One region of the Peptoniphilus sp. HMSC062D09 genome, then DNA from elsewhere that is predicted to be linked to it. Evidence: predicted binding sites of a transcription regulator. Region 1 holds the regulator's gene; the other holds the start of a gene.

What was found. The regulator HrcA, encoded in region 1, represses chaperone genes, less so after heat shock. The targets are predictions, from matches to a motif close to ATTAGCACTCNATANTATNGAGTGCTAAT.
Region 2: htpG (molecular chaperone HtpG) is a predicted target of HrcA. The motif match lies at 1,990-2,018, and genes of this name have one in related genera.

The regions. Positions count from the first base shown of each region.
Region 1 is NZ_KV804730.1:76,666-81,011, reverse strand. Features, by position in the region: gene dnaK (molecular chaperone DnaK) at 1-1,492, opposite strand, end outside; gene grpE (nucleotide exchange factor GrpE) at 1,518-2,069, opposite strand; gene hrcA (heat-inducible transcriptional repressor HrcA) at 2,078-3,100, opposite strand; gene lepB (signal peptidase I) at 3,488-4,012, shown strand; gene lepA (translation elongation factor 4) at 4,039-4,346, shown strand, end outside.
Region 2 is NZ_KV804740.1:7,564-11,909, forward strand. Features, by position in the region: gene htpG (molecular chaperone HtpG) at 84-1,934, opposite strand; gene HMPREF2801_RS07680 (ATP-binding protein) at 2,356-3,048, shown strand; gene HMPREF2801_RS07685 (4Fe-4S dicluster domain-containing protein) at 3,059-3,277, shown strand; gene HMPREF2801_RS07690 (3-methyl-2-oxobutanoate dehydrogenase subunit VorB) at 3,289-4,346, shown strand, end outside.

The sequences.
Region 1 (4,346 bases):
CTTCTTGTGCGTACATTTCAGCTTCTTTAACTTTCTTTTCAATTTCTTCTTCATTTAAGTTAGTTGAAGATGTAATTGTGATGTGTTGTTCCTTGCCTGTGCCTAAATCTTTAGCACTTACATTTACAATACCATTAGCATCAATGTCAAATGTTACTTCAATTTGTGGCACTCCTCTTCTTGCTGGAGCAATTCCATCAAGGGTAAATCTGCCAAGAGTTACATTGTCCTTAGCCATTTGTCTTTCACCTTGAAGTACGTGAATTTCTACAGAAGTTTGGTTATCGGCTGCAGTTGTAAATACTTGTGACTTCTTAGTTGGAATAGTTGTATTTCTTTCAATAAGTCTTGTTGTGATGTTACCCATTGTTTCAATTCCTAGAGAAAGTGGTGTTACATCAAGTAGTAACAAGTCTTTTACATCACCTGAAAGAACTCCACCTTGAATAGCTGCACCAAGAGCAACACATTCGTCTGGGTTGATGTCCTTTTGAGGTTGTTTGCCAGTTAATTTTTTAATACATTCTTGTACTGCTGGAATTCTTGTTGAACCACCAACTAGAAGAACTTTGTCAATGTCACTTGCAGAAAGTCCTGCATCAGAAAGTGCATCCTTAACAGGTCCTTCAGTCATCTTTACAAGGTCTGCTGTAAGTTCATCAAATTTAGCACGAGTTAAGTCCATATTTAAGTGAAGTGGACCAGCTTGTGATGCTGTAATAAATGGAAGGTTGATATTAGTTGACATTGTAGAAGAAAGTTCCTTCTTAGCCTTTTCAGCAGCTTCCTTAAGTCTTTGAAGACTCATTTTGTCAGCCTTTAAGTCAATGCCATTTTCCTTCTTAAATTCTTCTGCTATATAGTCGATAACTCTATTGTCAAAATCATCTCCACCAAGTTTGTTGTTACCACGAGTTGCGTGTACTTCAAATACTCCATCAGAAAGTTCAAGAATTGATACGTCGAAAGTACCACCGCCAAGGTCGTAAACCATTACTGTTTGAGCTTCTGTGTCCTTGTCTTCTCCATAAGCAAGAGCAGCTGCAGTTGGTTCGTTTACTATTCTCTTAACATCAAGTCCTGCTATTCTTCCTGCGTCCTTAGTTGCTTGTCTTTGAGCATCTGTAAAATAAGCTGGAACAGTGATTACTGCTTCAGTAATTTTTTCGCCAAGATAAGATTCTGCATCAGATTTTAATTTTTGTAAAATCATAGCTGAAATATCTTGTGGTGTGTAAGTTTTTGAATCTATTTTTACATTAAAGTCAGAACCCATGTGTCTCTTAATAGATGAAATAGTTCTGTCTGGGTTTGTGATAGCTTGTCTCTTAGCAGTTTCTCCTACTAATCTTTCTCCATCTTTTGTAAAAGCTACAACAGAAGGTGTAGTTCTATTACCTTCGATGTTTGGAATTATTACAGCGTCTCCGCCTTCCATTACTGCTACTGCAGAGTTAGTTGTTCCTAAATCAATACCAATTATTTTTCCCATATAAATTACCTCCTAAATAATTCACTTATTGTGAAACTTTGACCATTGCAGGTCTTAACGTTTTGTCATTAATTAAATAACCCTTTTGTAAAACTTCAATTACATAGCCACTGTCGTATTCATCAGAATCTTCAGTTAATACTGCGTGGTGATAAGTTGGGTCGAACTCTTCACCAAGTGCCTTCATCTCAACTATACCTTCCTTTTTAAGGACATCAGTAAGTTGATCCTTTATCATCAATATCCCGTCATAAGTTGAGTCCTTTTCTCCAATGGAATCTAGAGCCCTCTCAAAATTGTCAAGAACGGGAAGTAAGTCATTTACTATTTTTTTAACTCCAAGCTCAACATATTCAGTCTTTTGAGCTTCAGTTCTTCTCTTGTAGTTTGCAAAGTCTGCTTGAAGTCTCATGAACTTGTCCATTAAATCTTGGTACTTTTCATCATCAGATGAGTCATTGGTAACTTCTTGACTATCATCTTGAACTTCTTCCTCTTTAACTACATCTTCTATATTTTCATTTTCTAATTCTTTATTTTCATCTAAGTTATCTTTTTTTATATCTTCATTTGTCATGTACTCCCTCACATTTCTTTTAATCCTCTCGTCAAAGCGTCGCTAAAAGTTTTAACCACCTTAACCAATCTCGTGTAATCAATTCTAACTGGTCCAATTAGTCCAATGCTGCCATAGATGCCAAAGTCCTTGGCAAAAGGTGCCCGAATGATGGTGTTTTCTTTCATAAGACTTGCACTGTTTTCTGAACCAATAATCACTTCCACATCTCCTGTGAAATTATCATTATTTAAGATTTGAAATAAACTGTCTCTGTCCTCAACTAAACTCATAAAATCTTTAGCCTTGTCAAGATCCCTATATTCGTCAAAATTTAAAATATTAGTGAGGCCGTCATAATAAATTTCAATGGATGAGACCTTTTTATTAAACTTGCTTGCAATTTTTACAACATTGGAAATAAAATTTCCATGCCTAATCATGTCATCGGAAAGAGAAATCTTAAGTGATTCAATTTTGTCAAAATCAATTCCCGACATCTTTTCATTTAAAACCTTCTCTATATAATAAAAATCTTCGTCAGGAATATTTTCAATTTCTAAAAAATATCTCTCAATAACTCCCTTGTCCCCTATTAGAACTAAGAGGGCTGTTTTTTCATCAATCTTTACTAGAGTAAGTCTCTTTATCTTGGTGTCAGCCTTTTGTGGTGTAATAAGATATGCCGTACAGTTGCTGACGCTGGCAAGTAAGTTTACAGAATTTTTATAAAAGTCTTCAATATTTCTTGAAGTGTATAAAAGTCTGTCCTTGATTTTTTCTGAAGCATCTATGTCATGAAATTCATTTAAACTTTTAAAAAACTCATCAACATAAAATCTATAAGCCTTGTCAGAAGGAATTCTTCCAGCTGATTGATGTGGCTTATTTAAAAAACCAAGATCTTCAAGATCTGCCATTTCATTTCTTATTGTCGCTGAACTAACTCCAAGGTCGTAATCTTTGGATAGAGTTCGTGACCCGACGGGAGTGGGCATATCAATGTATGCCTCAATTATGGCATTTAAAATATTTATTTTTCTAGTATCCATAATTTCCTCCTTTGTTAGCACTCATTAATGTCGAGTGCTAATCTATTTATATAGTACCCTCTTCCAAAAGCTTTGTCAAGGATATTTCAAAAATTTTTTTCTTTTATTCTAGAAAATTATTCTAGAAATTTTTTTAATTTTATTTTTATGAGATTACTTTAAATTTTAACTTAATATAATTTTTATTATCCCTAGTCTCTGTGTGTAAACTCTTGATTTTTTAAAATTAATTACTTGCTTCTCAAAATTTTTTAACAAGACCCTGAAATTTTTTTATCTCATCTTATTGAATCCTCTTCCTTCTCATTGAATACTAATAGCTATAAATTAAATTTATTCCAATCTTCAAGCTATTTATGTTAAAATTAGTAATTGGAGATGATTTAATTGAAAAAAAGTGAAACTACATCTTTTATTATCACAATTGTAGCTGCAGTTTTAATTGCACTCTTTGTGAGAAATTTTATTTTTAATATAGCTGTTGTAAATGGAGAGTCAATGCACCCAACCTTAAATGAAAAGGACAAATTGATTTGCCTTTCCTACAAGAGGTTTACTGACATACCTCGTGGCGAAATTGTTGTAATCGATGCGCCAAATGACAACAGAAACTACATCAAAAGACTTATAGGAAAGCCTGGCGACACCATAGAATTTATAGATGGAAAGGTCCTTTTAAATGGAAAAGTTTTAGAAGAAGCTTATACTTCAAGTGATTATACAGAATCTGATGAAGAAAAATTTGTTTTAAAGGATGATGAATATTTTGTCATGGGCGATAACAGACTCCCTGGCATGAGCGTAGACTCCAGATACTTTGGACCAATCGAAAAAAAGAGAATAAAATCAGCAGCAGTTTATAGGATTTTACCTCTAAAAAATAGAGGAAAAATTGAAACTCTAATAAAATAAAAATCCCCTAGAACGGAGGTAAAAATTTGAGAAATCAAAATAATATAAGAAATTTTTCAATAATAGCACATATTGACCACGGCAAATCCACTCTTGCCGACAGGCTCATCGAGTCAACGGGCATGCTCACTAAGAGAGAAATGGATGAGCAAGTTTTAGACTCCATGGATCTTGAGCGCGAGAGAGGAATTACAATTAAATTAAAGGCAATTAGACTTATCTACAAGGACGACAGAGATGGCAAGGAATACATCTTAAACTTAATTGACACTCCAGGTCATGTGGACTTCAACTATGAAGTTTCTCGTTCCCTTGCAGCTTGCGAAGGCGCCAT
Region 2 (4,346 bases), on a different contig from region 1:
ATAAAAATTCAAAAAAGCTCTTCTCCTAAGGAAAAGAGCCTAATTTTTTGTCTTTAAATTTTAACTATTTTACATAAAATCTTTTACATCAACTTTGATACATTTCTTGCGTAGGCGATTGGGTCTTTTATGTCAAGACCTGCCACAAGTCTTGCGCCGTCGTAAAGTAATTCTGTATAAGTTTTAAATTCTTCTGAGTCCTTGTCCATGTCCTTTAATTTTTTAACGGCAGGGTGGTTTGGATTTATTTCCAAAACCTTGTCTGCCTTAAAGGCTTCGTTATTTGGCATGTGGCTAAGAGTCTTTTCCATTTCTATGGAGATTTCGCCCCTGCTTGACAAGTAAGCTGCGTCATCTTTTAGATTTGGATTTTCCTTTATTGATGAAACTTCGCCAGATAAAAGGTCCTTCATCTTCTTTACATAGTCGCCAAGATTTTTTTCGTCTTCTTCCTTAACTTCTGTTTCAGAAATTGACTTGAATTTCTTGCCATCGTACTCATCAAGCATTTTGATGACAAATTCGTCTATAGGGTCAGTTAGGGCAAGGACTTCAATGCCTTCTTCCATGAAGTGTTTTATTTGTGGAAGGTCCTTGACGGAATCAAGAGATGTGCCATTGGCGTAATAGATGAAGTCTTGGTCTGGTCCCATGTCCTTTCTGTATTCGTTAAAGGCCACATTCCCTCTCTTTGTTGTGTCATAGATAAATAGGTCTTTTAGCTTGTCCTTGTCGGCGCCAAAGTTTTCGTAGGCACCAGATTTTAAGCTTACGCCAAAGTTTTTGAAGAATTCTGCATATTTTTCCCTGTCATTTTTAAGAATTTTCCCAAGTTCCTCTAGGATTTTCTTTTCTATGTTTTTCTTTATAAGTTGAAGTTCGCGAGTTTTTTGTAGCATTTCACGAGAAATATTTAGGGAAATGTCTTCAGAGTCCACTACACCCTTGACGAAGTTCAAATAATCTGGAAGTAGGTCTTCGCATTTTTCCATGATTAAAACTCCGTTGGAATAAAGTTCAAGTCCGCCCTTTCTATCAGGGCTCAAGAAGTCAAAAGGTCTTCTTGATGGAATGTATAGGATGGCCTTAAAGGAAATCATGCCTTCCACGCTGATGTGAAGGTGGGCAAGGGGATCTTCAAAACCAAAGTGTCTTTGCCTAAAGAAGTTGTTGTAGTCTTCCTCCTTCAATTCATTTTTATTTTTTCTCCACATTGGAACAGAGGAGTTGAGGACATCATCTTCTCTATAGGATTCAAATTTTGGATCCTCTTCTGTGGAATCATCTGTTGGTCTTTTCTTTTCCACTTCCATCTTTATTGGATAGGAGATGTAGTTGGAGTAGTGGCTGACAAGATCTCTTATTTCGTATTCGTCAAGGTACTTGTCATAGTCCTCGTCTTTTGTGTTTTCCTTTAAGTGGATAGTCACTATTGTGCCGTGACCATCTTTTTCTCCATCAGAAATTGTGTAGCCCTTGGCACCCTTGGACTTCCAAAGGTGTGCCCCATCTTCCTTATAGGACCTTGTGAGGACAGTAATTTCATCTGCAACCATAAAGGCAGAGTAAAAGCCCACGCCAAATTGTCCAATTATTTCGTGGTCCTCATTTTTTTCATTTAGGTTTTTAAAATCAAGGGAACCAGACTTTGCTATTGTGCCTAAGTTTTTCACAAGTTCATCTTCAGTCATGCCTATGCCGTTATCTTCAATGCTAATAGTTCTCTTTTCCTTGTCAGGTCTAATTCTTATAAAATAATCTTCGTGGTTGAATTTCACCTTGTCGTCGTTAAGGGCGATGTAGTACATCTTGTCCATGGCGTCAGAGGCATTTGAAATTAACTCACGCAAAAATATTTCTTTATTTGTGTAAATGGAGTTGATCATTAAGTCCATTAGTCTTTCGGTTTCAGCATTGTATTTTTTATTTTTCATTTAATCACCTTTCTTCAATTTTATTTTTCTCAAAATTTTCAAAATTTTCAAAATTATTAGCACTCGATAAGTATGTTTGCTAATAATATATATCTTTTCATATAAATAGTCAAATTTTTATGAGATTTTTATTTTTTTACATAAAATTTTCTCAAAAAAATATTTTTTCGCCCTAAATTTAAAATTCCTCAAAAAATTTTTTACCGGCAAAAATTTATTTTTAAGAAAAATATATTAATTTTGTGAAATTTTTTTAAGCTCTAAAACAAGCTGATTTATCAAAATATTTTTAAGAAGACAAAAAATTTTTATGGGGAGAAATTAAATAAAATGGAATAATTAATTTAAAATAAACCTGCAATTGTTTTCAAATGTTTTCAATTGATGTATAATATAGTTGGTGTTTTAGAAGGGAGGAGAAATGTTTACTGAAGTAGAAACAGGCAATAGGATAAAAATTATTACAGGACACTTTGGCAGTGGAAAGACAGAGTTTGCAATTAACTATGCCTTGTACCTTAGAAGGTACTTTGATAAGGTTGCAGCAGTTGATCTTGATATTATTAATACATACTTTAGACTGAGAGAGAAAATGGATTTTTTAAGCGAGCACGGAGTGGAATCATTTTCATCTAGTATGCGTGAAAAAAATGCCTTGGATATACCAGCAGTTGATGCAGCAATTTTAAAACCGCTTGAAAATAAAAACTACAGAGCTGTATTAGATGTTGGCGGCAATCCTAAGGGTTCACTTTCTCTTGGCAGGTATAGAGATATTTTAAAAAGAGAGGGCTACGACCACTACTTTGTCATCAATAGAAATAGACCAGAGACTAAGGACTTTCAGTCTGTGAGAGATCTCATTGGACAAGTGGAAGGCCACTCACAAACCAAGGTGACGGGAATAATTAACACTACTCACTTTTTGAAGGAGACTAAAGCAGATGATCTCTTGTATGGCGATGAGCTTGCCAGAGAGGTTTCAGAGAAGTTAAATCTTCCCTATGTCTATGCAGTCTGCCTAAGAAGCATAGAGAAGGAAGTTAGGGCTTTAAATTTAGCAGCAGAAGTTTTTCCAATAGACTTATATTTTAGAGAAGATTGGATGTTATAGGAGGTAAATAATGGCTAAAGGAAGAGTTGAGTTTGAAAGCGACAGATGTAAGGGTTGTGGACTATGCGTAACTGTATGTCCTAAAAATGTAATTGAAATTGATGTGGACACTATCAACAAAAAGGGTTATGCACCTGCAATGGCAAAGAGACCAGAAGATTGTATTGCTTGCCAAAACTGTGCAATAACTTGTCCTGATTCAATTATTACAGTTTATAAAATTTCTTAAGGGGTGTTTACATGACAAAAGTACTTATGAAGGGAAACGAAGCAGTTGGTGCAGCAGCTATAGAAGCTGGTTGTAAATATTTTTTCGGTTATCCTATTACTCCTCAATCTGAAATTCCTGAATACTTATCAAGGGAACTTCCAAAGGTTGACGGATGTTTTTTACAAGCTGAGTCTGAAGTTGCAGCTATAAATATGCTTTATGGTGCTGCAGGAGCTGGAGCAAGAGTTATGACTTCATCTTCTTCTCCTGGAGTTTCACTAATGCAAGAAGGTATTTCTTATATGGCAGGGGCAGAACTTCCTTGCGTAATTGTAAATATGATGAGAGGCGGTCCAGGACTTGGATCTATTCAACCTTCTCAAACTGATTATTTCCAATCAACTAGAGGCGGCGGAAATGGTGACTACAGAACTATTACTTTGGCACCATCTTCTGTGCAAGAACTTGTAAATTTAATTGAACTTGGCTTTGACCTAGCAGACAAGTACAGAAATCCTGTCGTTATTATGAGTGACGGTGTACTTGGACAAATGATGGAACCAGTTGAATTTGGCATGCAAGAAAAAATGGATCTTCCTGAAAAAACTTGGGCAACAAGAGGCAAGGGAAAGAATCATGGCGAAAGAAATATTATAAACTCAATTTATCTTTCTGCTGATGAACTTGAAGAACACAACAAACACTTAATTGAAAAATATAGACAAGTTACTGAAAATGAAATTAGAGTAGAAGTTGATGGAATTGAAGATGCTGATTTAGTTATCAGTGCCTATGGAACTACTGCTAGAATTGCAAAGAGTGCAATTGAACACTTAAGAAAAGAAGGTCACAAAGTTGGTCTTATCCGTCCAATAACTTGCTGGCCATATCCTTATGAAGCTTTCAAGGGAATAAATCCAAATTGCAAAGACATTTTAGTTTGCGAAATGAACCAAGGTCAAATGACTGACGATGTCAAGATTGCAGTTGAAGGTAGACAAAAGGTTCACTTCTTTGGAAGACAAGGCGGCGTAATTCCAAATGTGGAAGAAATTAAAGAAGCTGCTCTTGAAGTTTTAGGAGGTCT